DNA from 3 places in the Paenibacillus sp. CR_12 genome. Region 2 is predicted to be linked to each of the others. Evidence: riboswitches for the same ligand, from Rfam matches in the RefSeq annotation. Region 2 holds a riboswitch; each other region holds the start of a gene.
What was found. Region 2 has a riboswitch for thiamine pyrophosphate ahead of RB297_RS10030 (YkoF family thiamine/hydroxymethylpyrimidine-binding protein). Riboswitches for the same ligand answer to the same signal wherever they lie in the genome.

Region 1 (10,584 bases), on a different contig from region 2:
AGCTTCTCTCCGAATATTTCAATTTCACCGCTGGTTGGTTTGACCAGATTCAGCATCATTTTCATTAGCGTTGTTTTACCGGCTCCGTTTGGACCGAGCAGTCCGTAAATCTGCCCCTGCTTGATATTCATACTGACGTCAGAGACAACATCTTTGCCTTTATAGGTTTTGCTGACATGGCGGGTACTGATGACATAACTCATTTATATTTGCCCCTCTCACTTATCTCTTGATCATAGTATAACCGCCAACATTTTCATATTTCTTGCGCAATTCTTACGAATCTCTTAAGTGTAGAAAGCGACTCGAAACAATCATATCACATGGAATAAAAAAAGACCGATTCACTCACAACCCGTCAGATTAATGTGCCAACACGTTCGTTTAAGAGATTTCTCATGGTCTCCCAATACGGTGGGGTCGTTCCCAAGAACGAGAATCAAACAGAAAACCCTCTGACGCCAGCCATTGTAGCGTGACATCAGAGGGTTATTTCAGCCTTGTAAGAATCGATCCCGTCTCCTACGCTACTTTCGCTTTTTGTCTAGCACTAATATGATGTTAAGAAGCCGCGCTACGATAGCTTCTTTAACGAGATCGTGAAAACGGTCCGTTCATACGGCTTGCTTGTGACGCGAATTTCCCCGCCCATCAGCTCGATCAGTCTTTTCGTAATCGTCAGACCCAAACCGCTGCCCTGGAATCTTTTATTCCTTGAATCCTCCAGCGTATACATCCGCTCGAAAATAAGCTCTTGATCCCGTTCATGAATACCTTTGCCTTTGTCCCAAATGTCGATAAGCACCCGGCCCTGCTCATCCCGCAGCTTCATGCCGATCACCTTGCCCTGTGAACCATAACGGATCGCATTGCTCAGCACATTGTTAAATGCGCGGGTTAGTCCTTCTTCATTGCCCCATGCATAAAGCGGCGTTTCCGGAATATCGATGTCAGCCTGCAACCCTTCGGATTCGATTAGATCATAAAACATCAGCATGCTGTTTCTGGAAATTTCATTGATATGTATGCGGGTCAGGGGCATCTCCTTATCCCCCGATTCCAGCTTGGCCAGGTCAAAAAAACGGTTGATCAACTCTACGATCTCTACAGTCTTCGTATGCACCTTATCCAGTAGCGGCTCCCTTTCCTCCATTGGCAAGTCGGCCTTCTGGTTCAACGTTTCGATATAACCGAGCACCACAGTAAGCGGCGTCTTCAAATCATGCGATATGTTTGCCAACATCCGGCGCATCGCGATTTCTGTACGCATAAATCCTGTCTCGGACTGCCTGGTTTGCAAAAGCAAGTGATTGATGGCAATCAACAGTCTACGATATCCTGGATCCTCCGTAAAAAGCAGCAGTTGCTCCTGCGAGGACGAATCCTCAATCGTATTCAGTTTATCGATGATGTAGCCGAGCTGCTTAGCTCTTTTTTTCCGACCCATCCACTGCATCACATTCAGCAACGCCAACATGATCACAACAATCAGCAGAACGGCAACCACTAAAATTCCCCCAAACGGTAGCCGATGCCCCACAGCGTTTTGATGTACTGCGGATCGGAGGGCTGATCTTCAATTTTGTCGCGCAAACGGCTCATATGCACATTAATGACATTTTCATCGCCGAAATAGTCGTCATTCCAGACGGATGTGAAAATGTGCTGCTTGGTGAATACCTTTTTCGGATTCGTCATAAACAGCTTTAAGATTTGCAGTTCTTTGGCCGTCAGCTTGATCTCCTGGCCGTTTTTGGTCACGGTCAAATGATCCAGATCCATCTCTAGTTCATGGACCCGGATGATTTTATTTTGCTCAGTTGGGGGTGCTATTACATAAGCCGTCACGCGGCGGATAGCGGCCTTCACTCTCGCCGTCAGCTCAATCATCGAAAAAGGTTTCGTAATATAGTCATCCGCGCCAAAACCAAGGCCGAGCGCCTTGTCCACTTCCCCATCCTTTGCGGATACGATCAGTACCGGCACATGGCTTTTCTCCCTGATTTTTTTAAGAAAATCCATACCGCTGATCTTGGGCAGCATCATATCCAGCAGTACGAGGTCATAATCTCGCTTCGCAAACCGCTCGAGCGCCTCCTCTCCGTCTTTGGCAAGCACCACCTGAAAACCTTCCATCGTCAAATAGCTCTCTACCATCTCGCCAATCGAGCTGTCATCCTCTACAAGAAGTATGTTCGAAGCCACGTCATTCACGCCTTTCTTTTTACGTCCATAACTCTAATATACTGGAAACAACGGCCCCAAGGTATATTCAGATTCATCTTCAAATAACCGCTCAAACTAAAATAACCCCACAAACTGATCTGTTGCAGCCTTGCGTACCGCCGAGTGTCGCATGAAGCACGTGTACAAAAATACAAATCGAAGGCTGCATGACCTCATCTTTTAAATGTGAGGGATGCACAATGGACGCTATTTTAGAACGTTGTTGCGGTCTGGACGTTCATCAAGCTAGGTTGTTGCTTGTGTTTTAACCGGCCCCTTTGAATCAAAAGTCGAATCAAGCAGTTAAAACGTTTGGAACGACTACAAACGAACTGTATCAGCTGCGGGATTGGCTTCAGTCTCACCAGGTTTCCCATGTTGCCCTGGAAAGCACCGGGGTACTTTGGATTCCCGTGTGGAACATTCTGAAGGGGAGTTTCAAGCTTGTTCGCCCTCAATGACCGGACTGGTGCGTCTTCGGTTGATCCTGCGCATGCGCGCTGCCGGATAAATTGAGCAGCACAACGCCTGCGATGATCAGCAGAATCGAGAATACCTTGAGCCCGTTGATCTGCTCCGCAAAGAACATGTAACCGATCAGCGTAATGATCATGATCCCGAGTCCCGACCAGATCGCGTAAGCCACGGATATTTCAATCTGCTTCAGGCTCAATGTCAGGAAGCTCAAGCTGCAAATATAGAACACGACCAGCAGCACGCTTGGCAGCGGTTTGCTGAATCCTTCCGATAGCTTCATGTTCAGTGTGCCCGCCACCTCGAACAGAATAGCCAAACTTAGATAGACCCAATGCATAATCTCAAGACCCCTTCCGTTTCTCAGCGGCAATGCCGAACAATAAAATATCCATGACGGACTGCAGCAGCTCCCCCAGCGGCAGTTGATGCTTCACCGTCGCCCTCGAATCGTAAATCTGATGGAGCGACCCAAGGTACAGGTCGATGAACAGCGGCATATGAATCCGTTTGATGCTGCCCTCGGCCATGCCCTGCTCCATGAGCTCGGTGACAATGCCCCATTCTTCCCGGAAAAAGGTGTCCAGCTTCTCCCACTGCGGATAATGCGACCGCTTCAGATCCGGCAGCATCCCCAAATCCATCTTCTCCATCTCCTGAGGCAGGCAGATCAGGATCTGATGGATTTTCTCCAGAACGGTAAGCGTCTCGTCCGCCGCAATTTCGCGTTCGCGCTGCTGGATGTGACGAATCATCCCGTCAATGATATGCTCAACGATTTCTTCCTTGGATGAAAAATGCTCATAAATCGTCCGTTTGCTAATCGCAAGGCCGCGGGCCAGATCACTGACCGTAAACGTAAACCCCTGCCGCTGAATCAAACGGATCGTTTCATTTAATATTCGCTCGCGCAAGTGACCAAACCCTCCTTCTGGTACTGCAAATACTTTATCGGTACCAGAAGTATTATAACGCCTCAATCAGCATAAAATCCAGACATGATTTTTAAATTAACAGGATAGAGTACACCTTACATGCACTAGGATCGCAAGAGGATACATGGAAAACCTTCAAGGACCATACTTTCTCGGAAGCTGGATCACATAGAACGGACGTTTTATCTTGCGAGGTAAGCAAGCCAGACCCTCTGGAGTTATCAACAAAAAAAGAGCCTGCTTACAAGCCGTAAGCAGGCTCTTGTCCGGAGAACAACGGTTTAATCAAACCGCACGTCGCCAATGCCGAACCAAGGAAAATATCCGGCCGCCATATAGGCGCAGCAGGCGGCGGCTGCCAGTAAACCGACGACCAGAAGATCGTAGCGGGAATATCGTGACGGGTAATAATACGTTCGGGCCTTCGCCCGGTCCCCGTCAAATTGCTTCGCCTCCATCGCAGCAGCCACCCGGTGTGCCCGGCGGATGCTTTGCGCCAGCAGCGGCACCACATACATGCCTGCACGGTTCACCATGCCGCGAACTCCCCGAATCGGGCGGACTCCCCGTACCTTCAAAGCCTGGCGGCGGATCACATATTCCTCCCAGACCATCGGCAACAGCCGGATCGAGGCCATGAAGCTGTACGCATACTTCGGCGCCAGCCTCAGCTTTTGCATCAGGCTGTAGAACAAATCCACCGAGGACGTTGTCGTCACGAGCAGCAGCCCTTCTGACGCAAAGGCAATCCCCTTAAAGCCCAGATGCAGTCCCCGATAGAAGCTTTCTTCCGATACCCGGAACAATCCCCATTCCCACCAGATCGTCTCCCCCTTACCGAACAGCATCATGGAAGAGGCGGACGATATGAAGGCAAGCAGGAACGGAATGAAAAACAGCAGCATCTTCCACGGCTTCACCCCGCTGAGCACCACGAGGCAAATCATAAAGATAAAGGCCTGATACATGACGAAATCAAGATCATGGGTCAGCACCGTCATAAAAAACAGCGCACAGATCAGTCCCAGCTTCACCACCGGATTCGCCCGGTGCAGCCAAGTGATCCGCACAGGATTCCATATATTCATGCGTTCACCCCCGTATGGAGATGACCGGATGCAGCCAGCGTATCCCGCGACGCATCGGTATGATTCGCTTTGCCCGTCTCCCGTCCGGATTCCGTCCCGCTACACCAGCGCGGGGAAGGCAAACTTGACGTCAACCGCCCTTCCCGAATCTCCCAGATGTGCGTGGCCGCCCGCTGCGCGATCTCCATTTCATGGGTCACCATGAGAATGGCGGTTCCGGAGCGGCGCAGCCGTTCGCACATCTCCAGAATCGCGAACGTGTTCCGCGCATCCTGTCCGAAGGTCGGTTCATCCAGGAGCAGGACGGCCGGCTGCCTTGCCATGGCCGTGGCAACGCTCAGCCGGCGCTTCTGGCCTGTCGACAGCTGGTACGGGTGCCTGTTATCCATGCCGTCCAGCCCAAAGCGTTCCAGGCAGCGGTCGGCCCGTGCCTTCGCTTCTTCCGGCGGCATATGGTCCACCAGCAGCGAGTACATCACCTCATCGCCGATACGTTCCGTCAGAAACTGAAGCTCCGGATTCTGAAACACGAATCCGATTTGGCGCAGCTGCCGCTCTCTCTTCTTCCGCACTTTCCTGCGCTTGCCCTGGATGACCTCCTCCCCGCAGAGCACATAGGTCCCTTCGGCGCGCAGGAGCCCCATCAAACTGAGCAGCAACGAGCTTTTGCCTGCGCCGTTGGGCCCGATCACCGCAATGAAATCTCCGGGGTATACCTCAGCCGAAGGAAGAGAGACGACCGGTTTCTCCCATCGCAGTCCCCGGAAATCATCTAACCGAATGACAGGCTCCCCAAGGTGGGCATACGATGAGTCTCCCTTAGGCATGAGACTTCCCAGCTCATCGCCTGGCGCGTCTACCGGAGCAAACAGCTCCCTTCCTGCCCGAGACTCCGCATAATCCTCCCAAACGCCGGGATACCAGATGCCATACGCCTGAAGCTCGCTCGCATATTCGGCGAATATCGCTGCCGGCGGACCATCGCCCAGAATGGCGCCATCCGGGGTGAACAGCACCACGCGGTCCACGTATTGGGCCATTTCTTCAATCCGGTGCTCCACGATAATCAGCGTACGCCCTTCCGATACGGCCTTCACCGCTGACCAGATTTGCTCCCTGCCTTCCGGGTCGAGCAGGGCGGACGGCTCATCGAGGAACAGCACCTCCGGCTCCAGCAGAAGGGCCGAAGCCAGCGCAAGCCTCTGCTTCATCCCCTGCGACAGATGACCGATCGGCATATGCAGCTCCTGAAGGTCAAGCCCAACCTCATGCAGGACGGCTTGCATTCGCTCCTTCATCTCGTCGCGGGGAACGCTGAGGTTCTCCAGCACGAAGGCCAGCTCTTCATCCACGTACGGCATGCAGAACTGGGTATCCGGATCTTGGAATACATATCCCCAAGAGCGAGGCACCAGCTGGGCTTCGCATTTCATCGGCACCTCCGTGGCGCGGGGAATCATCCCGCTAAGCACCTGAAGCAGCGTGGATTTGCCGCAGCCGCTCGGACCGAGCAGCAGCACCTTTTCCCCGCGGGCAGCCGAGAAGGACAAGTCCTTAAACATCAAACGCTCCTCGCCCGGATACTTCAGGCGCAATCCCTCCACATGCACGGCCTGCTCCGTAACCGCCTCCGCGGTTGAAGACGAAACCAAGCGGGCGGCGGTTTTAGACATGACGCGGATCATCCAGTGCTTCATAATCCTTCTTGGACGCAGGGCGCAGCAGGGATGTGACGCCCGTACGGTCCAACGCTTTGGCCAGCAGCAGCATGAGCAAGCCGGCAATGACGGCGCCGCTGAGAATCCGCATGCCATACTTGGCGAGGAACATCCAGGTCTGAAGATCATCGGTATAACTGTAATAGAAGTCCATCACCATCGAGCCGACCGCCGCGCCGGCCCCGGCAATCGCCACCGTCCACGCCGAGGTGCTCCGGTAACGGAACGCCGCGAATACCAATTCCGCGCCCAGCCCTTGAATGAGACCGTACAGCAGCAGCGTCAGTCCCCAGCCGCTCCCGAACAGCACTTCCACGTGGGCCGCCGCCACCTCCGCGATGATGGCCACTCCCGGCTTGCGGATCAGCAGGTAAGCGAGCGTGGCCGCTGCGAACCACATGCCGTATAACAGTTCATCCGCTTCGAAGAACAGCGGTTTCAGCAGATTGTAAACCGATCCCCAGAAATGATAAATGACGCCAAGCACCAGCGATACCAGCACCGTCACCAAAATATCGCTTAAACGCAGCCCTTTTCTAGGCTGTACCCCCAATTTTTCCTGCACTGACGTTCCCATAACAACACATTCCCCTCTCCACCGCTATTTTTGTATAAACACAACAAAAAACCGTCTGGAAAAACGCGCAGACGGAAAAATAGGCCCTATGTAGGCAGGGTCGGATATTCTCTACGCTGGCATTACCCAGTTCAGATTAACGGTCAACAGCGGATAGCAGCTGCAATCTCAGCCTGATTCACTCAAGCCCCCGTATTCCCTATTCGGTTTCATGTTAATCTTAAAATACACATTCGTTCCCCAATTAGCAAGAACCTTTTTTCAAAAATGGCTATTTATTGATTTCCGGCTCATTCTATGTCAATATCAGAGTGATTGGCTTTTCCACCAACGTTTTATTGCCGACACCTATGCACAAAGGAGAATGACATGGCTAAACAATTGCTGCGTCTGATGACCGAGCTGTCCTCCCGCAAGTGGCTGTCCCGCATCATGGGGCATTGTTCCCACAGCCGGCTGAGCCGTCATCTAATACCTGCATTTATACGAATCTACCAAATCCCGGCGCATGAAGCGGAGAAGGAGATCCACGAATACCGTTCGCTGAACGAATTCTTTTCCCGCCGGTTAAAAATAGGCCTCCGCGCCATAGACGACACCGCCGATGCCATGGTAAGCCCCGTCGATGCCACGATCTCGGCGATGTGCGCCGTCAACGCCGGCACCATCCTCAGCGTCAAGGGACAGGATTATACCCTGAGCGAGCTGCTCGCCAAGTCACCGAGAATGGAGAATTATATCAACGGTTATGCATTCGTATTGTATTTAAGCCCGACCGACTATCATCGCATACATTCCCCGGTAACCGGCATTCAAGCGGAAAGCGAGCATTTGAAGGGCCGGGTATACCCCGTGAACGATTTTGCGATGACCCATATCCGAAACGTGCTCAGCCGCAACGAGCGCCTCATTACCTACATTGCCCATGAATTCGGCGAAGTTGCAGTCGTGAAGGTCGGAGCCATGAACGTAAGCAGCATCCGTTATGCCGACGAGAGCGTGAAGAAATACGACATTGGCGACGAACTTGCGTACTTTGAATTCGGCTCTACCGTCGTGCTCTTGACGGAGAACGGCACATTTACACCCCGCGGTGACTTGGAACCGGGCTCCAAGGTGAAGATGGGAGAACTGCTCGGTTTGCTGCACCCTTCCACGGCCCGAAAAGGGTAATTCCTTTCACCTTCCAAGCATGCGCTATAAGCTAAGTCCATGAAACATTCGATGGATGAAGGATTACCGCCTGCTCAGCAGCCGGTAAATGATCCGCTGAAACAGCCGATCCGGCAGCAGTCCCTTGATCCGCGCGGTCAGCCGCGTGCCTCGGGGCAGCGTATAGCGGAACCTCGGTTTGGTCATGGACGATATGCTTGCCACAAGACGGGCTACTTCCTGCGGATCTCCGCTTTCCCTGGCCGTCCGCTCGGAATAGTCCAGCACGCCCTTCAGCAGACCGCTGTAGGGTGATCCTTCCTTGACCGCCAGCTCCCCAAAACTCTTATTCCAGATCGGCGTGCCGTAGGCACCGGGCTGGACCAGCACGACATCGATGCCAAAGGGCATCAACTCCATGGACAGGCTCTCGCCGAACCCCTCCAACGCAAATTTGGACGCCGCATAGGGACCATAACCCGGAAAGCCGACCCTGCCGCTAATGCTGCTCATGAGAATGATTTTGGACCGTCCGGTCTTGCGCAGCAGCGGGAGCATATGCTGCGTCACCGATACGGTCCCGAAGAAATTCGTCTCCATCTGCTTTCGCCAGCCCCCCAGCGGCACTTCCTCCACCATGCCGCCCACCGCCTCGCCGGCGTTGTTCACCAGCACGTCCAAGCGGCCGAACTTCTGCTCCAGCGCCAAAGCAGCAGCCTTGACCTGCTCCTCGGCACATATATCCAATCGGAAGATGTGAATACGCCCGGTAACATCTGCTTGTTCAGCCTGAGCCAACAGCTCTGCTGCCGCCTCAGGTCTCCGAAGACCCGCGGCCACGTCATAACCTGCTTTTGCCAGCTCCAGACTGATCAGCAGTCCGAACCCGCTTGACGCGCCCGTGACCAGCGCAACCTTCCCTGCTCCCGCCGTTACCATCGGATCACCGCCGGCTCCGTCGATGCCACTTTCTCCTTCACACCCGTCACCCTTCCTATATCCAAAATGCCTAATCTGTTTCGAGCTTTGCTCTTAAGCGCTTTATGTATATTCCCAATATATCAAATGTTTGCAATGCAGTCCGAGTCCTGACCTATAAAATTAATCCCAATAAAAAAGGGAGCTTGTCAGCTCCCTTTTGCGTGTTTCCAGCGAAATGCGTATATGATAACGGGATTCACCCGTATGTAGGCCAAGGTCCTTTAAAACCAAACGTCCTGATGATTCGGATTCGTTGTCTTCATGCGGCGCAAGCGATTTCTGAAAATACCGCAGCCGCCACGACTGAAGAAACGTCCACGCACCCGTCTTCTTGGGCTCATTCCCCTCTCCCCCCTTCATAAGAAAAACGTCTATCGACGTACTTGCATAGAAGACAGACCGCATTTAACGGAAGTTTTTCTTGCGATATCAGGAAGGCTCTTGCTTCGAATTTATACTTTCTGATATCTTAAAATGAAACTGTACGTCGTTTTTACCCTAAATCGCTTGCTATGAAACCCATAGGCCCCTTCCACCAAGCAGGTAAGTTATGGAAGGGCGGGGAATCACCGAATTTCGGATGGGCTCTTGCCCGTATACTGCTTAAATTGTCGGCTGAAGAAGAAAATATCCCGATAACCCAGCGCGTCGGCCACTTCCGTTACGTTCATCCCTTGATGCAGCAGCAGATGCTGCGCCCGCTCGATCCGCATCTGAATGATATAGGATTGCACCGGCGTGCCGATCAGCTCCTTGAACTTGATCGAGAAGTAGCGGGGAGACAACCCCGCTCTGGCCGCCAAATCCTCGACCCGATGGGGAACCCCTGGGTGCTGGCGGACGTAATTCGCGATTTCATGGATCGCCTCGGACAGCTGATTGCTTGCTTTTTTGACCACCGGCGCATCCAGATCCGAGCGCAGCAAATGAATCATCAGCTGCTTCAGAATGAGCTGGCCCTCTTCCAGTGAACCATAGGGCTTGTCCAGATACAAACGCACATAGCGTGCAAGCAAATATTCGAAATCCATCGTTTCCGTCAGCTTGCGATAAGATGCCGGAATCTCTTCGACCGGGTCGGTCACGTCAAAATGGATATATGTCAATACGAGCGGCTTCTGCGGATTGTGCGTCGCGCTCGTATGATCTCCGGGTCGGAACAGGAAGCAGCTTCCCTTTCCCACGGTAAAGGGCTCGTCATTTAGCTCGACCGTGCCTTCGCCGCTCCATACATAGAACAAATCGTAGTTCTGCATGGGCCTTTCGCGTTTTTGCCATTTCCAGCCCGGCTCGCAAACGATTTTGGCAAGCGCAGGCATGATTATAAACGAAGACGGCGATGCATTCAGCATCTCGTCATAACCCCCTCATCTCATTCAAAAATTGACCTCTTTCCCATCATACCCGTTTTTTATGTTTTTTGCATGTCCCGC
Region 2 (10,584 bases):
GGCGGGGTTCGTAAACGTGAGGGACCTGGAGACGACGCGATTACAAGCAAGCTGGGATTCATATCAACCATTCATGGGCGGTGAAGGCATGTTAGAGGAACGGTTAAAGGAATACATAAGGCAGCACAAGCCATTGATGGCGGATTTGGGCATCGTTCGGGATTTAGTCCTGCCGCAATGTTATATTGCCGCGGGTTACATTCGAAATTATGTATGGGACATCCTGCATGGATTAGACGGGACGGACCGGCATACCGATATCGATGTCGTTTACTTCGATCCGGATGATGTGTCCGAAGAACGGGATGCTGCCCTGGAGCAGCACTTAAGGACCTCGACGGCGAACCCGAAATGGTCGGTCAAGAATCAGGCCAGAATGCATGCCAAGAATGGAGACGAGCCCTATCATTCAACCCATGCAGCGCTAACCCATTGGCCGGAGACGGCCACCGCGGTCGGGGCCAGACTGAACGTCGCAGGGGAGCTTGAGCTTTGCTGTCCTTACGGATTGGATGATTTATTCGCGCTTCGGGTTCGAAGAAGTCCTAACTTTGATAAACGGGGCTATTACTTGGAACGGATACGCAAGAAACAATGGAAGGATCAGTGGCCGCGTTTAGCGATCATCGAGGATTAGATTAGAGTTTGCCGAGTAAGAGATACGATCGGCAAGGATTTAGGCATTCTTATGTGGAATTTGTTAGAAAGCGGCTGATAACGGCAGAAACAAGGGGTTATAACATTGAACATATTCGACCGAGCGCGTGAAAAGGAAACGTCGTATCATGAGAAATTGTATGAAGAAGCCGTATTGTTTGAACCTGGGAGCTGGTTAGCCAAGCCCGTTCAGACCGTTCTGGATTTTTTGGACTTATTGCCGTTTCCGGATCTGCGGGTACTGGATCTGGGATGTGGCGTCGGGCGTAACAGTATCCCGGTTGCGCAGCGGATCCAATCGGGGAACGGGCAGGTCATCTGCGTGGATTTGCTGCCATCGGCTATCGACAAGCTGGTGCAGTATGCCGCGTTGTACGGCGTAAGCTCAAGCATCGAGGCACTTGCAGCAGACGTGGAGCATTACGAAATTGCCGAGGCGACTTATCACTACATTATTGCCTGTTCATGCCTGGAGCATTTGAGCTCGGAAGAAGCCTTCGTATGTAAGGTCAAACAAATGCAGGCTGGAACCGTGGACCAGGGCATTCACTGCATCATGATGAGTACGGAAGTGAAGGAAATCGATCGGAAGACTGGTTTGGAGGAAAAGGGGTTAATCGAGTTGAATCTGTCGACCGAAAGGGCCTTTTCCATCCTTGATGAGCTGTATTCGGAATGGGAAATCTTAACGAGGCGGCAGGTGCAGCAGGATATTCAAGAAGTGAAGGAGGGGAGAGACGTTCTTTTCCGAAGTCAATGGATGACCTTCACTGCGAGAAAGGGAGGGGATGGACCATGGTGAAACATACGCATCTCGGCGTTTATGGAATACTGGTTCAGCATGATCATATCCTGTTGATCCAGAAAGCGAGAGGGCCGCATAAGGGGAAGTGGGATTTACCGGGCGGCTCGATCGAGTTCGGCGAAGAGCCGGAGCATACCCTTCAGCGCGAATTTATGGAGGAGACCGGACTTGGTTCAATTAAGGGAAGCATTCGGACGGCCGTCTCTTATACGATCGTGTATCAGTATGAAGCGAATCAGATGGAAGAGCTGCATCATATCGGCATTATTTATGATGTCGAGCTGCTGGATGATCAAGCTAGAATCCAAACGGACGGTGACGGTCAAGACTCATTGGGAGCCAAATGGATTCCGATTGACACACTGGGATTGCTGCCGTTAACGCCGTTTGTCGAGATGATGATGGAGCCCGAATTAGAGACGAATCCAGAAGCGGGGATCGAAGAATGACGATTATATATTTTGTGAGACATGCGGAATCCCCATTTATCGAGGGGAAGGAACGGTCTCGTGAATTGTCGGCGCAGGGATCTCATGCTGCGGAGCGAGTGAAGGAGATGCTGCTGGATGAAGGGATTGACGCGATCCTGTCGAGCCCTTATCAGCGAGCGAAGGACACGGTCCAACCATTGGCGGACGCTTTAGGATTACCGATTGCGGAGCAGGAGGACTTAAGAGAACGGATGGCCGGCGATTTGCAGGGACATTCCTTCCTTGATGCCAAAAAGAAACTGTTCCAGGATTCGGCCTTCTCCTTCCCCGGAGGAGAATCCGGTAAAGCCGCGCAAAGCCGTGCGATCCGGGCCTTCGAGATAATTTTGAATGCATATGGAGGCAAGCGGGTAGTGATCGGGACGCACGGCGATATCATGACACTCATGCTCCAGCATTATGATGAGCGCTTCGATTATCATTTTTGGCTGGGAACCACATTGCCTGATATTTACCGCGCCGAATTTGAGGAAGGGCGGCTTGTGAACTTCGCGCGGTTATGGAGCGAGCATCAAGAGGAAGGATGATAAAAAGGCCAAGAATCTCGATAGATTCTTGGCCTTTAAGTTTAGTTACTATAAATGCGAGCTTATGTAGACTGCTTCGCTGCTTAAAATTTGAAAATATTGATGGTTTTCTGCAGCCGGAAAACGGCGTTATTCATCGCTTCCGCTTCTTCAGCCATCTTCTGGATCGACGAGATGCCTTCGTTCATGGAGGCCGACACTTGCTCCGTTCCGGCAGCGGATTGCTGCGTGATCGCGGATATATTCTGAATCGCGGAAGAAATGCTCTGCGCGCTATCCAGCATGGACTGGCTTTCCTTGGAGAAAGCGGCGATCTGTTCCGAAATATACTGCACGCTGTTTACGATCTCCATAAACACAAGCTCTGCTTCGCGGATCATTTCGGTCTGCTGCCTGACGACCTCCTCATTGATTTTGATGTTTTGGGACGCGTGTTTGATGTCCGATTCGATGCTCCGAACGAGATTGAATACTTCCCGGGTTGAAGACGTAGATTCTTCGGCCAGTTTACGCACCTCCTGGGCGACAACGGCAAAGCCTGCGCCATGCTCGCCAGCTCTGGCCGCTTCGATGGATGCGTTCAGGGACAACAGGTTGGTCTGATCGGCAAGCTCGGAGATCGTCTCCGTAATCTTCGTGATTCCCCTGGCGCTTTGGGCTAACGCATCGATGGATTCTGAAACCTTGGCTGTCGCTTCAATGTTTCGCTGCATCCCTGCTGACTGTTTGGCTACCGAATCCCTTCCTTGTTCAACCAGTCCCAGCGTTTCGATCGAGCGGGTATTCATTTCCTGAGTCGAATGCGTATAATTGCTGACCTTCTCTTCGATCTCACGGATGGAATGCGTCATTTCGGATACGTCTTCCGAAATTTCGTTGGCGCCGACGGCCAGCTCGTTGGAGGAAAGGGAGACTTGATTCATCACTTGAATAAGCTCCTGGTTTTTAATCGAGATGCTTGAGCTTGACGTCATCACCTGACGGGTGATATCCGAGGTTTCCTGCAATATTTTGCGAAGCTTGTCCACCATGCTGTTGAAGGTTCTGCTCAGATCGTTCATGCCTCCCACCTCCTCCACCTGGAAGGTGAAGTCGCCTTTGGCGATTTTGGCGGAAACGCTGGAGATTTCCGCGAAGGAGTTCGTAAGCGTTTTCTCAATGAGGCGAGAAAGAGGAAAAGTAAGCCCGGTTAGTACCACGACGATGACCACGCCAATGATTGCTTTACCCATCAGAATAAACGCAAGCAGCATGGGTACCGCAAACAAAGCGGCAATGAGATAACAGGCTGCGGTGATTTTTTGAGACATAGGGAGTCTGTTGAACCATGCCATAAGAATGAGTCCTCCTCAACAACATAGGATATATTTACCATGATTATAGCATCGACGGGCTAAACTAGATATAACGAATTGACAAAAAGTGTTGAATTAGGTCGAAAGAACTGAATGTGATGGGAGTGAGGGGAAGCATAGCCATATGCAGATCCCCTCTTGATGCATAGAGATGAAGCCGGATTATTTCACCGCACGAAATAAGACGGAAGCGAGATAATCCGTATTATCCAGAATCATGCGGTCATGCTTGAACAGCGTTTCCCAGAGCGCAGCATCGAACAGGAGTCCTTTATCGCGCTGCTCAAACGCATCCAGATGACGGGTTTGCTCTTCCTTTAATTGCTCGTTGAAGTGGTTGTACTCCAAAAATTCAGCCTGCTTAAAACCGCAAGACAAAAGGGACCCCGCCCATTCTTCCCTCATCATCAGATTAGGAATGCCGAAGAATTCGAGCAGCTCCTTAAGCTTCGGCTCCGGCATCGGCTTATCCAGCAGCAGTTCCCTGTCCAGCAGGACGCCTCCGCGATCCAGAACGCGGTAATATTCGGGCAGCGATTTCGAGGTATCCGTAAATACGGTGACGGACTCGGCCATGATCAGATCAAACCGGTTGTCTTCGAAAGGCAGCGCGCATACATCCGCCTGCAGGAACTCCACGTCCATACCCATGGCTTCGGCTCTTGCGCGGGCTTTTTTGATCATATTTTCGTTCAGGTCAATGGCGGTCACTTGATAACCCATCTCCGAAAGATGACAGGCGGTTCTGCCGGTTCCGCACCCTACCTCCAAAATGCGGCTGCCCGGTTGAATGGGATAATTCTTCAGCATTCTGAGGGTTGCCTCGAATCCTCCCGGGTGGGCACTGCCCATGCCTAATCTGGAGAGCATGTGAATGTAATTCATCTCATCTATCCCTTCTTCCTTATCGTCAATGCGGGTAATCGTTTATTTACCATATGATTCAGGTACGTTTGGGGTTTTCGTTGAATTTAATATTTTGAGCCCTTTTTTGTGGCGGATGAGAGAATTACTGGAGGAAACGGCCATGAGACTGGAACCGACGGAGGCAGCGATACGCGTCATGCAACGAAATTATCCCGACTGCTTGCTTGCCGTACTTGGCGGCAGCGCGAGCAGTGGTGAATATAATGAACAATCCGATCTGGACATCATCGTCATTGAACGGGACGGATATGACTTCAGCAGGAAGACGATCGAGGCGCATGGCTGGATCGCGGAAATATTCATATTGTCTTTATCCTCCTATCGCGAATATTTCGACGAGGGAGTGCTGGCGGCGAATCCGTCTTTGCAGCGGATGGTCGCCGAAGGTACGGTGCTGCGTTCGTTGCCTGAGGGAGAAGAGGTGCGGGCGGATGCCCGGAATGATTTGAATTTCGGCCCCATGCCCTTGTCGTCGAGCGATATTGCCGAATACCGCTACATCCTGACCGAGTTTTTGCTGGACTTGACAAGTCCCCGCAGGGAAGGCGAAAAATGGTTTACTGTACACAAAATAGCGTCGACTCTATGCGAATTCGTGCTGAGGGCAAACCGGGAGTGGACTGGTGAAGGGAAGATGCTGTTTCGTTTATTCAACCGCTATAGCCCAGCTATGGGGGATCGACTGGAGGCAGCGCTTCTGGCGATTTATCGGGAGGACGATCCTGCGGACCTTATTGCAGTGACGGAGGAAGCGCTCAGGCCGTACGGAGGCAGGCTGCTGGTCGGTTATGAGGAATAAATAAGCCCTGCATAAAAAAGGAGGGGGGTACATTAGCCGTGACGCTCGCCCGCCATAAGCAATAAAATAATAACGTGATTAACTCACGTCATTCTTTTAAATCCAGGAGGGATCTTCATGAGCGGAGCATACGGCGGCGCATGGGGCAATTCAGTAGGAACTATATTGGTTCTCTTTATCCTGCTCGTAATCATCTTGAGTGCTTGGGTTTAAACACCTTCAATATTCTTGCCTGCAATTGATAAAGGCCCGGCGCGTGCCGGGCCTTTATCTGTTGGAAAGGGACCTTAAGCTTTGGCTTTGGGGGATGGGCTGTGGGCCGAAACCACCGCGGTCATGACCAGATGGCTGCTGTCGGATTGAATCGCATGTTGGAACGCGTCTTCGAGTGATCCGAACACCCGGGACAACGCCCCGTCCAATCGGCTGGCGTAATGAACGCTTCCACCGAATGTGCCCGCTGCCTTCGCACGATCCACTTCTGCGTAAATGACATCCATGTAATTGGCGCTACCCATCGGGTAAAGCGCGAATTGGCAGGCCGTTTCGATATCGGCGCGTTCCCCGATATCGTGGTTTAAGCGGGTCGAATCCTCATTCATATACGCATCGGCATCCGTATCGCCTGGGCAGCCGATAGAATAAGTACCGTTAAACACCGTGTGCACGCCGCTAGCCGCGGCATGAGCGAATACTGCTCTCGTCACATCAAACACATGCTCCGCACGTCCGCGAATACAAGTGCTTACATCATCCGTTTGGATCCAGACCTTTTCCGAATCCACGGAACGAAGCGCATCCGTGATCACTTCCACGAACCGATCCGTCATGGGAAATACCGAGAACCGGCAACCCACGATCCGGCTGGTTCCGCATACAAGCTCATTCATAAATTTTTTTCCTCCCCATTGTATAAGTCCACGCAAAAAAACCGCACCCCATGAAGAAGTGCAGTTATGCCTACGCAAAGAAATAAACATAAATGCTACACTTCCCCACGCTAGTATGATCTAGATCGGGTGATAAGGGTTAACGGCGGTCCGCCGTCTCTCAGCACATGGCACCCCTAGTACAGCCAAACATCAAATATGCAGTTGGTATCAAGCCGGCTCCAAGAACTTCCGAAGATCAGAAGGCGAAAGGCCTGCTTCCTGTGTTATTGTATCGTTTTGCCGGCAGGTTTTCAATGGCAGGGCACCATAAAAAAGCCGCCTATTCCAATCCTCAGGGCTTGGGTAGGCGGCTTAGGCCGGCTATGGCTTACTTGTATACCTTCACGCGATCTTCAAGCGGCGCAAATTCTTTTTCGCCCGGATCTGCAACCGGTTTGCCGAAAGGCATTTGAGCGATCAGCTTCCAGTTTTCCGGAATGTTCCATTCGGACTTCACTTTCTCGTCGATCAACGGGTTGTAATGCTGGAGGGATGCGCCCAGGCCTTCTGCCTCGAGGGACGTCCATACCACGAATTGCAGCATGCCGTTGGATTGGTTCGACCAAACAGGGAAATTGTCGGCATACAGCGCGAACTTTTGCTGCAGGTCGGCAACTACGTTATTGTCCTCGAAGAAGAGAACAGTGCCGTATCCAGCACGGAATGCACCCATTTTTTCAGCTGTGGATTTGAAAGCCTCTTCGTCTCCGACAACCTCTTTCAGAATGCCTTCGGTCAGGTTCCACAGTTTGTCATGCTGTTCGCCAAGCAGTACAACGACGCGTGCGCTTTGGGAGTTGAAAGAAGACGGAGTATATTTAACGGCTTCATTAACAATCTCCTGGATGCGTTCGTCGGAAATGACCGGGTCTTTGCTGATGGCATAATGGGAACGGCGATGCTTAAGTGCTGCTGAAAAATCTTTAGACATTGAAAAAAACCTCCTGATGTAATCATGTTTGCATAAGCCTGATAACAAAGATGTCCTTTAATTCAAGCAAATATGCATGTTGAGTTGAATTGCTGTCGTTGAATTATCATTCCACATTAACTTACGTTTAGTTAGAAATAATAATTATGTTAGCATATTAATATAACTTAGAGGGATTGTCAACGCTTCGAAGGAAAGTTAATTTATATTTTTTATACCCGGTTACTGAGAATTAAATCAGCTTCTACATACGTATGTATTTCGGGAACCGCGAATCCAAGCGGCTCAGCCTCGGTGATATAAAGTTTATCTCTGCGAAACTCCATATTATGAACAAATCATGAACAAATGATACTTGGATGAACAAATTAAATGATTTTGATTCTCAATTATACTTGTCGACTGAGAATGAGAATGATATAATCCATATCAGAACGCAATTGATAATCAATCTCAATGAGAATGGTTGGGGAATTGCTGACTGCCGGAGTTTCGACAGACATACGCATAGAAGGAAGAACCATGAAGATTAGATACTTATTCGCAGCCGTTGTGGTACTCTCCATAATCTCGTTATTTATTGGAGTTAAAGATATCTCGCCACTGGAACTGTTCTCGATGACAGAACAACAACAGCATATTATGCTTGTAAGCCGGATTCCACGGCTTGTCAGCCTCATCTTGGCTGGAGTCAGCATGAGTATCTGCGGATTGATCATGCAGCAGCTCAGCCGCAACAAGTTCGTATCGCCGACGACGGCGGGCACTATGGACTCCGCCAGATTGGGGATCTTGGTTGCCATGCTCGTCTTTACGACAAGCGGCCCGCTTATCAAAATGCTCGTGGCATTCGTATTCGCACTGGCAGGAACCTTTATCTTCATGAAGATACTGGATCGGATCAAGTTCAAGGACGCGATCTTCATCCCGCTGGTAGGGCTTATGTTCGGTAACATCGTCAGCTCGGTCGCGACCTTCTTTGCCTACAAATATGATCTTATACAGAATATGTCGGCTTGGCTGCAGGGCGATTTCTCCATGATCATGAAGGGCCAATATGAAATGCTGTATCTCAGTATCCCGCTTGTGATTCTGGCTTACCTGTTTGCCAACAAGTTTACGGTAGCCGGAATGGGAGAGGAATTCGCAACCAACCTGGGACTTCATTATCGGCGAGTCGTGAACCTGGGATTGGTCATCGTTGCGCTGGTTACGGCTTCCGTTGTGCTGACCGTCGGCGTGATTCCGTTCCTTGGTCTGATCATACCTAATATTGTCAGTCTGTACTTAGGGGACCACTTGAAAAAAAGCCTTTCGCATACCGCGCTGCTGGGGGCCGGGTTCGTACTGTTCTGTGACATCCTTGGCCGGATCATCATTTATCCCTATGAAATTCCGATTAGTCTGACCGTGGGCGTACTCGGAAGCGGTATATTCATTTTCTTACTGATGAGGAGAAAGGCTTATGACTTATAAAGCCAAACTCGGCCTGTTGGCCGCGGCGGCAATCATCCTGGTGGCAGTCTTTCTGTTCATTGATCTTGGCGGCAATTGGGATTACGCCCTTCCAAGACGAATCAAGAAGGTTCTTGCCATTATTCTGACCGGCGGGGCGATCGCTCTGTCTACCACGGTGTTTCAAACGGTCACGAATAACCGGATACTGACGCCAAGCGTGATGGGATTGGATTCCTTGTATATCCTGATCCAGACGACCGTGATCTTTGTCTTCGGCTCCTTCACGCTGTATAAACTGGGCAGCAATGTTAACTTTTTGATCAATGTCGGCGCGATGATCCTGTTCGCCGGGATCCTATATAAGATTTTGTTTCAGAGGGAAGGAAATAATATTTACTTCCTGCTGCTGATCGGCATGATATTTGGAACCCTGTTCTCCAGCATGTCTTCCTTTATGGAAGTGCTGATCGATCCGAACGAGTTCCAGTACGTGTCCGACAAGATGTTTGCCAGCTTCAACAATGTGAAGACCGAGCTTCTCATCCTGTCCGTCATTGTCGTTGCGCTGACCCTGCTGTATTTTGCCCGGTTTGCCAAGTACTTGAACGTGCTGTCGCTGGGTCGTGATCAGGCGATCAACCTTGGCGTAAACTATGATTACGTTGTGAAGAGGCTTCTGATCGTTGTCGCGGTTCTCATTTCGGTGGCCACCGCATTGGTAGGACCGATCACGTTCCTTGGACTGCTTGTGGTCAACGTCGCTTATGAATTCATGAAAACATACCGGCATTCACACTTAATCACGGCGTCCATTCTGATTAGCATTATCGCCTTGGTGGGCGGTCAACTGGTGGTAGAGCGGGTGTTTACGTTCTCTACTACGCTAAGCGTCATCATCAACTTCATCGGCGGCGTTTACTTCATATACCTGCTACTAAAGGAGAGTAAAGCATGATCCAGGTTACGAACGTATCGAAAGTCTATGGCGGCAAAAAAGTCGTTGATAACGTGTCGGTTACGATCCCGAAAGGTCAAATTACGTCCTTTATCGGCCCGAACGGCGCCGGTAAGAGTACTTTGCTGTCCATGATAAGCAGACTAACGGGCAAGGACAGCGGTCAAATTACGGTGGACGGCAAAGAGGTCAGCCAATGGAAAAGCGGGGACCTGGCGAAGAAGGTTTCGATTCTGAAGCAATCGAACCATATCAGCCTCCGCCTGACGGTGCGCGAGCTTGTATCCTTCGGGCGTTTTCCATACTCCCAAGGCCGATTGAACGCGGAAGACGAGAAATTCGTGGATGAAGCCATCTCCTATATGGAGCTTGAGGATATGCAGCATAAATATCTTCATCAGCTCAGCGGCGGTCAGACCCAGCGTGCTTATATCGCGATGGTCATCGCCCAGAACACGGAGTATATCCTGCTGGATGAACCTCTGAACAATCTGGACATGAAACACTCCGTACAGATTATGAAGATTCTCCGAAAGCTTGTCGCCGACCTGAACAAAACGATCGTGATCGTGATTCATGACATCAACTTCGCTTCCTTCTATTCGGATTACATCGTGGCATTGAAGGACGGAGCGATTGAAAGCGAAGGGAAAACCGAGAACATCATTCAGAGCAATGTTCTTCGGGGCATCTACGACATGGACATCGAGATCGAAGAGATTAACGACAATCGGGTGTGCGTATACT
Region 3 (10,584 bases), on a different contig from region 2:
TCCTAAAGTCCTCAGGCAATCGATCGTGCTCGATGAACTGATTAACCAATATAACCGGTTCCTTAAAGAAAACAAACCGATTGCGTAAACAACCGGCTTGAATGGAACGGGAATTCTTTTTTTTATAGATCGTAAAGTCTAACCGCATTCTCGTAAAAAATCCTGCGAGCCTCGGAAACGGCCAGCCCGCGAAGCTCGGCCCATGCCGCCGCTGCGGAAGCCGTCATCTTAGGATGGGTCATCTGTCCGGTGAACGGGCCATCGAACGGCCAAGGGCCGTCGGTTTCGGTCATGACAAGATGCTCGGGATACATACGGGCAATATCGCGAATTTCATCCTCATAAAGAATGTCGGGCGTGAAGGAGATATAGCAGCCTTTATCCGCCATCCTCTGCAAGGTGTCACGGGAGCCCTTGAACCAATGGAAATGGGCGCGGGTGACGCCATATTTGTCGAGCAAATCACATGCGGTATCCGCATCTTCATATACAGCGTGCAGAATAACCGGTTTATGATGCCGCTTCGCAAATGCTATAAATTGCTCAAGCAGGCATTCGTAAGGGCGGTTATCCCACGGCCGGCCCTCCGTTTCGGCTTCCAGCCTGGCATAATAGGGCAGGCCGACCTCTCCGACGGCAATCATGTCGTCGACATGATTAGCCATCCAATCCAGCAGTTCCTTGGTTTCTTCAGGGGAAGGGACGGGCTGTTCCGGATGATAACCAAATGCCGGCCGCACAAACGGTCCGTACTCCCTGGCCAGCTCCAGGTTTCGCTTGCTGGAAGCCAGGTTCATGGAAACGGAGATGATGGACTGAACTTCGCTTTTGCGGATATCCGCAAGAATCGTTTGCTGATCGGAGAAGGCATAAGAATCCAGATGAATATGGGTGTCCAGCAGAGGGGGATTCGTTTCCGTCTGCGTGAATGATTTCATCGTTACATCACCTCGCTTGTACGCCTCCGAGAAGCGCTCTTGAATAATGGATACAGGAGCTTAGGCATTTGTATCCTGCCTATGCGGCTCAACGCTTGTGCTGTTCTTCGCGCATGATGGCGGAGATTTCGGTTTTTAGCGCGATAAAGGACGGGTCGTTCAGGATGTCTTCCCTGCGCGGACGGGGAAAAGGGACCTCTACCCGTTTCAGGATCGTCCCGGGCCGCGCCGACAGGATATAGATGCTGTCCGAGAGCAGCAGCGCTTCCTCGATATGATGGGTAATCATCAGCACCGAACGGCGCGTATCCTCCCAGATATCGAGCAGCCAGCGCTGCATATCGCCGCGTGTCAGCGCGTCGAGCGCGCTGAACGGTTCGTCCAGGCACATAACCTCCTGCGGACTCATCAGCGCGCGCAGAAAGGCGGCCCGCTGCTGCATCCCCCCTGAAAGGGTATGCGGATACGCCTTCTCGAAGCCGGCAAGCCCGGCCCGTTCCATCCAGCTGCGGGCATTTTCCCTGGCGGCGGTTTTCGAGGTGCCTCTCAGCTCCTCGGGAAGGAGCACGTTGTCCTCCACCGTACGCCAAGGGAAGAGGGCCGGCTGTTGAGGCATATAGGCGATGCGGCCTTTCTCTCCGGTCACGTCCTGACCGTCCATGAGTACGGAGCCCGCATCCGGAGCCGTTAACCCCCCGATGATATGGAAGAGCGTGCTCTTTCCGCTGCCTGAAGGACCGATCAAGGAGACGAATTCCCCGGGCTGCACCTGAAGCGAAAGGCCATCCAGCACGTGCACTTCGCTGCGCCGTTCGCGGAAGGTGATATGAAGGCTGCGAACCTCAAGGGCAGGCGCTGGCGGGACCGCGGTAGATGACCGGCGCTGCCCGTCATGATCCGGCAGGGATACTTGATATGTCATGTCGCTAAACAGCCTCCTTTTATATAGGTTGGAAAATGTCCGTTCACCGTGGTTCTAGCCTTTTCGATTCCAGCGGATCAGGCGCTTCTCCAGCAGGGTGATCAGCAGCACCATCAGCAGGCTGAGCAGGACGATGATCAGAATGGCAACAAACACCCGGTCCGTGCGGTAGCCGGATTTTTGCAGCATCATATAGTAGCCGATGCCCCGGTCCGAGCCGATCCATTCCCCGATCACCGCACCCATGACCGAATAGGTGGCCGCGATGCGGATCCCGGAGAAGATGGAGGGGAGCGCATGCGGCAGCTCCAGCTTGGTGAAGATCTGCCATGAAGTGGCTCCCGCCATCTGCATGTAATTCATCATGGTTCGGTCGGTACGCGCCAGTCCGTCCAGGGCGGCAACGGCTACGGGGAAGAAGCAGACCAGGGTAATCACGATAACCTTGGGCAGCATGCCGAAGCCGAACCAAATCATGAGGAGCGGGGCGAGAGCGATCGTCGGCACGTTCTGGCTAAGAATAAGAAGCGGATAGAGGGCTGTTTTGAGAAAAGGCACCAGATGCAGGGCCAACGAGATGACAAGGCCGATCGCCGTACCGATCATAAATCCGACCAGGGTTAATTGCAGCGTGGCCAGCGTATGCTGAAATAGGCCGGAGGCGCCGGTGGCGGCTTCATGCCCGATGGCCGTCGGCGCCGGCAAAATATACGGCTCTATATCGAATACCGATACCGCGGCCTGCCATACCGTCAAAAAGAAAAGGACCGCCGCAGCGGGCGGCCAAACGGAGCTCCACCAGCCTTTTCTCATGGACGGTATTTCTCAGTCAGCTTATCCATGCTGATGCCGCCCGGATGGTGCGCGATTTTGACCTGGGATATGACGCTGGGACTTCCCGCTTTCACCAGCGCCTCATGCATGCGCTCAACGATTTTCAGCAGCTCGGAAAGCTCTCCTTCCAAGGTGGTTTCGAGCGCATGGACCTCGTATTTCACGCCCGATTCTTGAATGACCCGAATCGCTTCATCCACATAAGGAATGCTGTCGCCTCCATCCGGCGTTCTGGGTATCACTTGTATGCTCAAGAGGGTGTTTGCCATCTAAACTCATCCTTTCATGCAAGCTATATTGTAATGGAAGAGAGGCAGCCTGTCGGACAGGCCGTCTCTCTTCCAAATTAAATGCATCCTATGGTTTCTCCGGTAAAAATTCATTGGTGAAGGCGCTGTCCGCATCAAGCTCCTTCTCGAGCAGCTTGCGTTCAAACATCCAGTCTGCATACCCCGACCATACTTCGGCTTTCTGCTCGCCCCAGCGGGCAGCATCATCCTGATAGCGGGGACTCAGCCATTTCTGGCTGGCATGAACCAGCTCGGCATCCAGTTCGGGAACGGCCTTCGTCAGCAGGGCAGCCGCATCCTCAGGATGTTGAATCGCATAGTCGTATCCTTTTGAGGTCGCCCGCATGAATGCTTTGACAAGCTCCGGGTCCTCCTGGATCAGCTTCTCGTTCGTTACGATCACCGGCGTGTAATAGTCAAGCTGCTCGGAGTAGTCCTTCACATAGATCATGTCAAGCGGCTCGTTCCGGAGCTCGGCTTCGATACCGGTCCAGGCATAGAAGATCCAGGCAAAATCAATATCGCGTTTGACGGCCGTAAAATAATCGGCATCGCCCATGTTAACCATATTTACTTTGCTGACATCGGCACCGTCGATCTCCATGATGGATTTCATGACGGCTTCCTCAACAGGCGAGCCCCAGCCGCCGTAGGATTTCCCTTCAAAATCGCCAGCCTTGACGATCCCCTTGTCCTTGGGGGCGGCAAAGCCGGATGTATTATGCTGAATAATCGCCGCAATGGAGACAAGCGGCAGGCCTTGGGTTCTGGCAAGCGTGACGCCTTCTTGGTAGCTGATGCCAAACGGCACCTTGCCGGATGCGACCAGCGTATCCGTTCCGCCGGCCCCTGGCTGGACGATCTGGACGTTAAGCCCTTCTTCCTCATAATACCCGAGCTCCTTGGCTGCATACAGTCCGGTGTGGTTTGTGTTGGCCGACCAATCGAGCATCAGCTGTACGTCGCGGAGCTTTTCGGCCGCCTGGCCGTCTGCGCCTTCGGTACCTGTATTTTCGTTCTGTACGCCTGTACCGCATCCCGCCGCAACCATCAGCAGGGCGCAAGCGAGAAGCAGCGCCATCCATTTTCCCTTCTTCATCTTGTCTTCTCTCCTTTGAATTCTCTTTCTCTTTCTATGACCTCGTTAACTCCACAAAAAAAGCGCCCTGAATGATATCAGGACGCATGACGGCGTAAGTGTATACCACGGCAAATCATAGCTGCCGCAAACATGGACTTCCTACGCTGGCATTACCCAGATCAGGTGTAAGGGTCAGTATCATCGGATACACTCTCAGCCGGCCAAATTCCAGCTCCCCCGGGATTTATGAAGTTTCGGACGTTACATCCGTTATTATAGTCCTAACGCAAAGACCTGTCTAGTTCGGAAGGGGATGCGAACGAGGCAGGTCTTCGTATTGGGCATGGCTTGTGCGGTTGGAAGAATGAACCCCGTTAACCATTCACGGGATGAAGCATTTTGATAGGATCCTGTTCGGCAGCGGTTAGCGCTGGAAGAACTCAATCCATTCTCCTTCGGGACCGTGGACGAAGAAATAGCGGTACCCGTTCGGAAGCGTTACGATTTCTTCGTCAAGATGAGGTACGGCCAGTCCCTGTACGCGCACATATTCCGCTTCGATGTTATCGGTGCTGACGGCGAAATGATGGACGGTGCCTTCTGCGGGAAGCGTGTCGCTGTAGCCCTGGATAAGCTCGACTTCCGTTTCGTCGCTGCCGTTAAATCCGAGGAATGCCAGCTGGATGACGCCATTGGTATGGGTAAGGCGATCTTTCAGTTCAAGTCCGACGACGGTTGTGTAAAAAGCAATCGTGGCTTCAAGGTCCCGGACGACAATGCCGACATGATCCAATCGTTTCTGTGACAAGGCTAAACACCCTTTCCGATTCATATGAGATATGACTGAAATGTTATCATATAATTCCTATACGTCAAGTGGGCCTTGAGGACGGAAAGCTTTTGGAGCGCGATGGTTTAATAGAGTAGAATCGATGGTCTTTCTTTCATTTCCTCATCTTTACTTTTAGGTGGGTAAAAAGTATCATGAGAACTATAACTATTAATTCAAAAGACCTAACAAACAAGCATTGAAGAAAGCTTGCCTTTTGGCCGAGGAGGAATGCTTATGAGTCCAACTCCAGCAGATCATCTGTGGATTCGACTCGCCATCATATATGCATTCATTCAGATAATGACCGTTCTGTGGATGCCTGATGCTTTATTGCTTCAGCGTGTTCTAGTCATTATGGCTTCCGCTGCCGCTTCCGTCTATTTACTACGGATCAGTCGGCATTACGAGCCGCATCTTCGAAGGTTTTGGCTTATCGCAAGTGCCGGGCTGATGGCGGATGCCTCGGCTCGAATCATCGATGCTTGTTATTTTTGGCTGGGGAAAGAGAGCGCTTCCCGTACAATTTTGACTCAATTATTCTGGGGATTCGAAATCATCCTGTTTGCAGGTGCCCTCATTTATTTGTTCCGGCACGTACAAGGTTCGTTTCGGGGAGTGCGGTTTATGCTGGATATCGTGATCGTTGGCATAACGGTCATGACGGTAGGCTGGGAATATTTCATCAAGCCCGAGCTTAACGGTTTGGCGAATGAAGCCTTATGGGGAAAGCTGTGGGTGGACATGCTGTACCCGCTGTGCGCAACGGTGCTTATTTTCTTCACCTTGGTGTTGTATTTTAACACAGGACAGTTAAGGAAACGGGCGGTCTTCCTGATATGCCTCGGCGGGAGCATGTACATTGCCGCCGATGTTCTGCATATGTATCTCGTCGATTATAAGGGTGTTGAAGTTCGTTCATACCTGTACCCACTGTATACGTTATCGGTATTCATCATTGGTTTGGCAGGAGGGCGGTCAGCTCCCGATGCCCGAAATCAATCGTTGGATGAGAGGGAGCCCCGTTCGTTCGGAAATCTGATCGTAAGATATCTGCTTCCCTACAGCGTGCTTGGCGGGATGTTTGCCCTTATGGTGCAGCGGTTCGGAGGGTGGAACGGGCTTTTTACCGGCTTATCCCTGTGCGTCATCCTGATTCTGATCAGGCAGATCCTGATCCAGTTCGAGAATGACCGCTTGTTTGACCGGCTGCATCAAAGCCTGATGCAGAGCGAGACCTTGGCGCATCGCGACGATCTTACGGGACTCTATAACCGCCGCTACTTTAACGCGAGGCTGTCGAGCTCGCTGCAGGAGGCGGACCGTGCGGGTTCCCGCGTAGGGCTTCTATATATGGATATGAACCGTTTTAAACGAGTGAATGACCGCTACGGCCATCGTGCCGGCGATTTGCTGATTCGCAAGGTCGCGACCCGTCTTCAAACCCTTGAATCCAAAGGCGTTCTGGTTTCCCGTTTAGGAGGGGACGAATTTACGGTAGTGATTCATCCGGCCGGCGAGGATCAGGAACTGATCTGGATGGCGGAAGAGATCTGGACGATGCTGAGCGAGCCGTATGAGCTGGAAGGGCATGAGGTCCGAACCACGCCGAGCATCGGCATCGCGGTCTATCCGGATCATGCCAGGAACGACCAAGAGCTGATCGGTCGCGCGGATGCAGCGATGTATGCGGCCAAAGAGCGAAACGCCCGCTGGCATTTCGATGTGGAACGAACGATGCTGCTGCAGCTGTTGGATCAAAAAGTCGAATAGACAAAAGATTCGGATATCGACAATGTGTTGTTAAGAGCAATATAAGTCGATTATTGTAGAATTTAGCGCAATCATTGCACGAATCTTGCGCATTTCTCGCAAAATAGGTCATAACTTCGATATAAAATCCATAAAATGCAAAGAAATCATATTCAAAATGCCGATAAGAAGCATAGTGAGAGCTAGCTTGCCAAGGAGGACGAACATGATTTGCGACAATTGCAGCACCTTTGAACCGATTGAGGACCAGGGGACCATTCATATGAAGCCTGCAAGTGGTGAGCTTATTCAATTGCTGGCAGTGAACGGCTACGCGGTACAAGAGAACAATGAGGGTTGTGCTGTGAACTACAAGGTACGAGCGGACCTGATCTCCATCATCGAGTGTCTGCAACCCCTTCCGCTGAAGATTCGTCAAGAGCTGTCCTTCTGTGTTACCCGTGGAGGAGCTCCGCAAATCCGGCATTCGTGGATCCCTATGCAGAAGTTCGAACTGCAGATGGAGCATTATGATATGGTGAATGTCATTTTACATAAGCAGTTTACGAGCTACATGCAGCCCATCGTGGATCCAAACGAGCAGATCGTGGCCTATGAATTTCTCCTTCGACCGGTAGAGTGGGGACTCCGGTTCCAGCCGTACGAGCTGTTTGAGACAGCCCGAAAAACCGGACTGCATTCATTCCTGGACCAGGCGGCACGCACCAGTGCGATTGAGACCAGTGCCGAGTGGCTTCCGATCGGCGTGAAGCGGTTCGTGAATTTCCTGCCGTCCTCGATATACGATGCGCAGATGTGTCTGAGCCACACCTTCAATACGATCGACAGGCTCCATCTGGATCCGAGGGATTTCGTATTCGAGGTGGTGGAAACCGAGAAGATCGACGATGTGAAGCATTTGCAGTCGATATTCGAGGTATATCGAAGCCACGGCATCTCGGTTGCCATGGATGACGTCGGCGCAGGTTATTCCACATTGGAGCAGATGATTAAGCTTAAGCCGGATTATGTGAAGATCGACCGGAGTCTTATCGACCATTGCGATCGAAATCCCGCCCAGCAGAAGCAGCTCGAAATGATCACGAACATGGCTCATGATTTCGGGGCCATGGTGCTTGCAGAAGGCATCGAGAGACGGGAGGAGTTTCATTTTTGCCGAGATATCGGGATCGAGCTTTCGCAGGGGTATTTGTTTGGGAAGCCAGCCGAGCGCCCTCCGCGTGATCCTCATACTCAACTGATCTATTCATAACATACATAATCGGCATTTCCCCCGCACGGAGGCGCAAAGCGATGGCATTTATCTGATCCCGGCTTATGGCTGAAGCCGAACCTGCAGATGATGCCTGACATGGACGAAGACGGGTTCTTCAAGAATGAGCCATGATGTAGAGGAGCCCGTTTTCTGTAAAAACAAGAGCCCTGGAAGATTTTCCAGGGCTCTTGTTTTTGTATGGGCCGGCGCATTGAAGCTCCAGTGCCTTTTATCTTGCAGCCGTTACCTCTCCAAATCCGCTGATGGCGTATTCCTTGCCGTTCACGTTCAGGACGGCGGGCGTATCCGTTTCGTTCACGATGAGGGTTTCATGGCCTTTGACGTTAACCTTCAGGCGGGATCCGCGGAACATCACCTTGAAGGAGAAGGAGGACCAATGCCCCGGAATGAACGGGTTCAGATGCAATACGCCGTCCTTCACGCGCAGGCCGCCGAAGCCATGCACAACCGACATCCAGGTTCCCGCCATGCTGGTCGTATGACAGCCGTCCTCGGTATCGTTGTTGTAGTTGTCCAGATCCAGGCGGGCTGTACGAAGGTACATCTCGTACGCCTTTTCCTGGTACCCGAGCTCGCACGCGAGAATGGAGTGTACGCATGGCGAGAGGGAGGACTCGTGTACCGTGAACGGTTCATAGAAGTCGAAGTTGCGTTTTTTCGTAGCCAGGTCGTACCGGTCGCCAAGGAAGAACAATCCTTGCAGCACGTCGGCCTGCTTGATGTACACCGAACGCAGAATGCGGTCCCAGGACCAGTTCTGGTTCAGCGGCAGGTGGGCAGGGTCCAATTCCTTCACCGGAACCAGCTCCTTGTTAAGGAAACCGTCCTGCTGCAGGAAGACGCCGAGTTCCTCGTCTACCGGGTAGTACATTTTGCTGATGATATCCTGCCATTTGGCCGTTTCGGCATCCTGCAGGGCAAGCTTCGCCGTAAGCTCGGCATAGCGGGAATTCTCATTCTCTTTCAAATACTCCAGCACGTCGAGCGTGTATTCCATCGTCCAGCTGGCAATGCGGTTGGTATACCAATTGTTGTTGACGTTGTTCTCGTACTCGTTCGGGCCGGTGACGCCCAGCATCATATACTGGTCCTTCGCCGGCACGTAATTCACGCGCTCCTCCCAGAAACGGGAGATTTCCACGAGCACTTCCAGACCGTATTGGCCGAGGTAAGAGAAGTCGCCGGTATAATTGACATAGTTATAGATGGCATAGGCAATCGCGCCGTTACGGTGGATTTCTTCAAACGTAATCTCCCACTCGTTATGGCATTCCTCGCCGTTCATCGTCACCATAGGATAGAGCGCCCCTTTGGTGAAGCCGAGCTTTCTGGCATTTTCCTTCGCCTTTTCCAGGTGCTTATAACGATAGATCAGCAGGTTGCGCGAGATGCTGGCATCGGCGGTGCTCAGATAGAACGGCAGGCAATAAGCCTCGGTATCCCAGTAGGTGCTGCCGCCGTATTTTTCCCCGGTAAAGCCCTTAGGCCCGATGTTCAGGCGGTCGTCTTCGCCGCTGTAGGTTTGGTTCAGCTGAAAAATGTTAAAGCGGATCGCTTGCTGGGCCGCCACATCGCCTTCGATGACGATATCGCTTTCCTTCCATTTGTCGCCCCAGGCATCTGCCTGCTCCTTCAGCAGCTGTTCAAATCCGGTCTCCACCGCCGGTTCCAGCACGGCACGCGCAGCATCCACCAACTCGCCGAATCCATGATTGCGGGAAGTGACGTTGGCCACGTATTTATAGATGGTGACGGCCTCGCCTTCGGATACGGGGACGCTTACGCGGTTCGCGGCATATTTCTCTTTCTCGATCAGCTCGGCTTGAAGATCCAGCTTCGCCCCGTTCTTAACAAGGTAATAAGACATAACGGAGGTAACATGGAAATCGAGCTTTTTGGTTTTTACGGTCAATGCGGCCGCGCCTTGCGCGGCTTCCTTGAATACCTCCAGCCAGAACTTCTCGTCATAGTTGGAGTCTTTGTTCTTCACATCGCCATCGAGATAAGGCGTAACCGTAAGCTCTCCAGCGAAATTAAGCGGCGTTACGGCATATCGGATGGCACCGATCTCGTGGCGTACAATGCTGACAAAGCGAACCGCCTCGATCTGGAGCTCCTTGCCGTCTTCCAAGACAGCGGTGAAGCGGCGGGAGAGGAAGCCTTCCTTCATATTCAACTCGCGCACAAAATCCTTCACCGTGCATTTGGCCAAATCCAGCGGCGTGCCGTCGATTTCAATGCCGATGCCGATCCAGTTGGTGCTGTTCAGCACTTTGGCGAAGTATTCAGGATAACCGTTCTTCCACCAGCCTACGCGTGTTTTATCCGGATAATACACCCCGGCCATGTAACTGCCCTGCAGGGAGGAACCGCTATAGGACTCCTCAAAGTTGGCGCGTTGGCCCATGAATCCGTTACCGATACTGAAGATACTCTCTGAAATTTCATGCGTGTGAGGATCAAAGCCCTCTTCAATAATTGACCATTCATCAAGCTTTAAATATTGTTTCACAATCATCGGCTCCTTTAGGTTTAGGAAAAATGGTTGCATATCTATATGGGATGATGCTGCTGAATGCTGTAAACGCATGTGCTCACACGTTTATAACTCCAGCAGTCGGTCCACCGTTAACTCTTCCAG

Region 1: it holds a riboswitch for thiamine pyrophosphate, as region 2 does, so the genes downstream of both, RB297_RS28005 (ECF transporter S component) here and RB297_RS10030 (YkoF family thiamine/hydroxymethylpyrimidine-binding protein) in region 2, are expected to answer to the same signal.
Region 3: it holds a riboswitch for thiamine pyrophosphate, as region 2 does, so the genes downstream of both, RB297_RS19395 (ABC transporter substrate-binding protein) here and RB297_RS10030 (YkoF family thiamine/hydroxymethylpyrimidine-binding protein) in region 2, are expected to answer to the same signal.

The regions. Positions count from the first base shown of each region.
Region 1 is NZ_JAVFHO010000011.1:84,572-95,155, forward strand. It holds gene RB297_RS27970 (ABC transporter ATP-binding protein) at 1-203, opposite strand, end outside; gene RB297_RS27975 (sensor histidine kinase) at 575-1,507, opposite strand; gene RB297_RS27980 (response regulator transcription factor) at 1,507-2,205, opposite strand; gene RB297_RS27985 (DMT family transporter) at 2,681-3,040, opposite strand; gene RB297_RS27990 (TetR/AcrR family transcriptional regulator) at 3,045-3,614, opposite strand; gene RB297_RS27995 (energy-coupling factor transporter transmembrane component T family protein) at 3,917-4,723, opposite strand; gene RB297_RS28000 (ABC transporter ATP-binding protein) at 4,720-6,396, opposite strand; gene RB297_RS28005 (ECF transporter S component) at 6,389-7,018, opposite strand; TPP riboswitch at 7,110-7,222, opposite strand; gene asd (archaetidylserine decarboxylase) at 7,388-8,191, shown strand; gene RB297_RS28015 (SDR family oxidoreductase) at 8,255-9,109, opposite strand; gene RB297_RS28020 (helix-turn-helix domain-containing protein) at 9,718-10,503, opposite strand; gene pdxR (MocR-like pyridoxine biosynthesis transcription factor PdxR) at 10,563-10,584, opposite strand, start outside.
Region 2 is NZ_JAVFHO010000002.1:1,376,778-1,387,361, reverse strand. It holds gene RB297_RS10070 (nucleotidyltransferase family protein) at 89-637, shown strand; gene RB297_RS10065 (class I SAM-dependent methyltransferase) at 743-1,459, shown strand; gene RB297_RS10060 (NUDIX hydrolase) at 1,453-1,911, shown strand; gene RB297_RS10055 (histidine phosphatase family protein) at 1,908-2,480, shown strand; gene RB297_RS10050 (methyl-accepting chemotaxis protein) at 2,564-3,814, opposite strand; gene RB297_RS10045 (class I SAM-dependent methyltransferase) at 3,998-4,720, opposite strand; gene RB297_RS10040 (nucleotidyltransferase domain-containing protein) at 4,863-5,561, shown strand; gene RB297_RS10035 (hypothetical protein) at 5,679-5,774, shown strand; gene RB297_RS10030 (YkoF family thiamine/hydroxymethylpyrimidine-binding protein) at 5,849-6,451, opposite strand; TPP riboswitch at 6,537-6,639, opposite strand; gene RB297_RS10025 (nitroreductase family protein) at 6,822-7,424, opposite strand; gene RB297_RS10020 (ABC transporter permease) at 7,947-8,900, shown strand; gene RB297_RS10015 (iron chelate uptake ABC transporter family permease subunit) at 8,890-9,837, shown strand; gene RB297_RS10010 (iron ABC transporter ATP-binding protein) at 9,834-10,584, shown strand, end outside.
Region 3 is NZ_JAVFHO010000005.1:123,570-134,153, reverse strand. It holds gene RB297_RS19420 (aspartyl-phosphate phosphatase Spo0E family protein) at 1-88, shown strand, start outside; gene RB297_RS19415 (TatD family hydrolase) at 123-938, opposite strand; gene RB297_RS19410 (ABC transporter ATP-binding protein) at 1,027-1,860, opposite strand; gene RB297_RS19405 (ABC transporter permease) at 1,915-2,673, opposite strand; gene RB297_RS19400 (MTH1187 family thiamine-binding protein) at 2,670-2,963, opposite strand; gene RB297_RS19395 (ABC transporter substrate-binding protein) at 3,052-4,083, opposite strand; TPP riboswitch at 4,205-4,314, opposite strand; gene RB297_RS19390 (VOC family protein) at 4,490-4,873, opposite strand; gene RB297_RS19385 (diguanylate cyclase domain-containing protein) at 5,132-6,667, shown strand; gene RB297_RS19380 (EAL domain-containing protein) at 6,873-7,919, shown strand; gene RB297_RS19375 (glycoside hydrolase family 65 protein) at 8,152-10,455, opposite strand; gene pgmB (beta-phosphoglucomutase) at 10,546-10,584, opposite strand, start outside.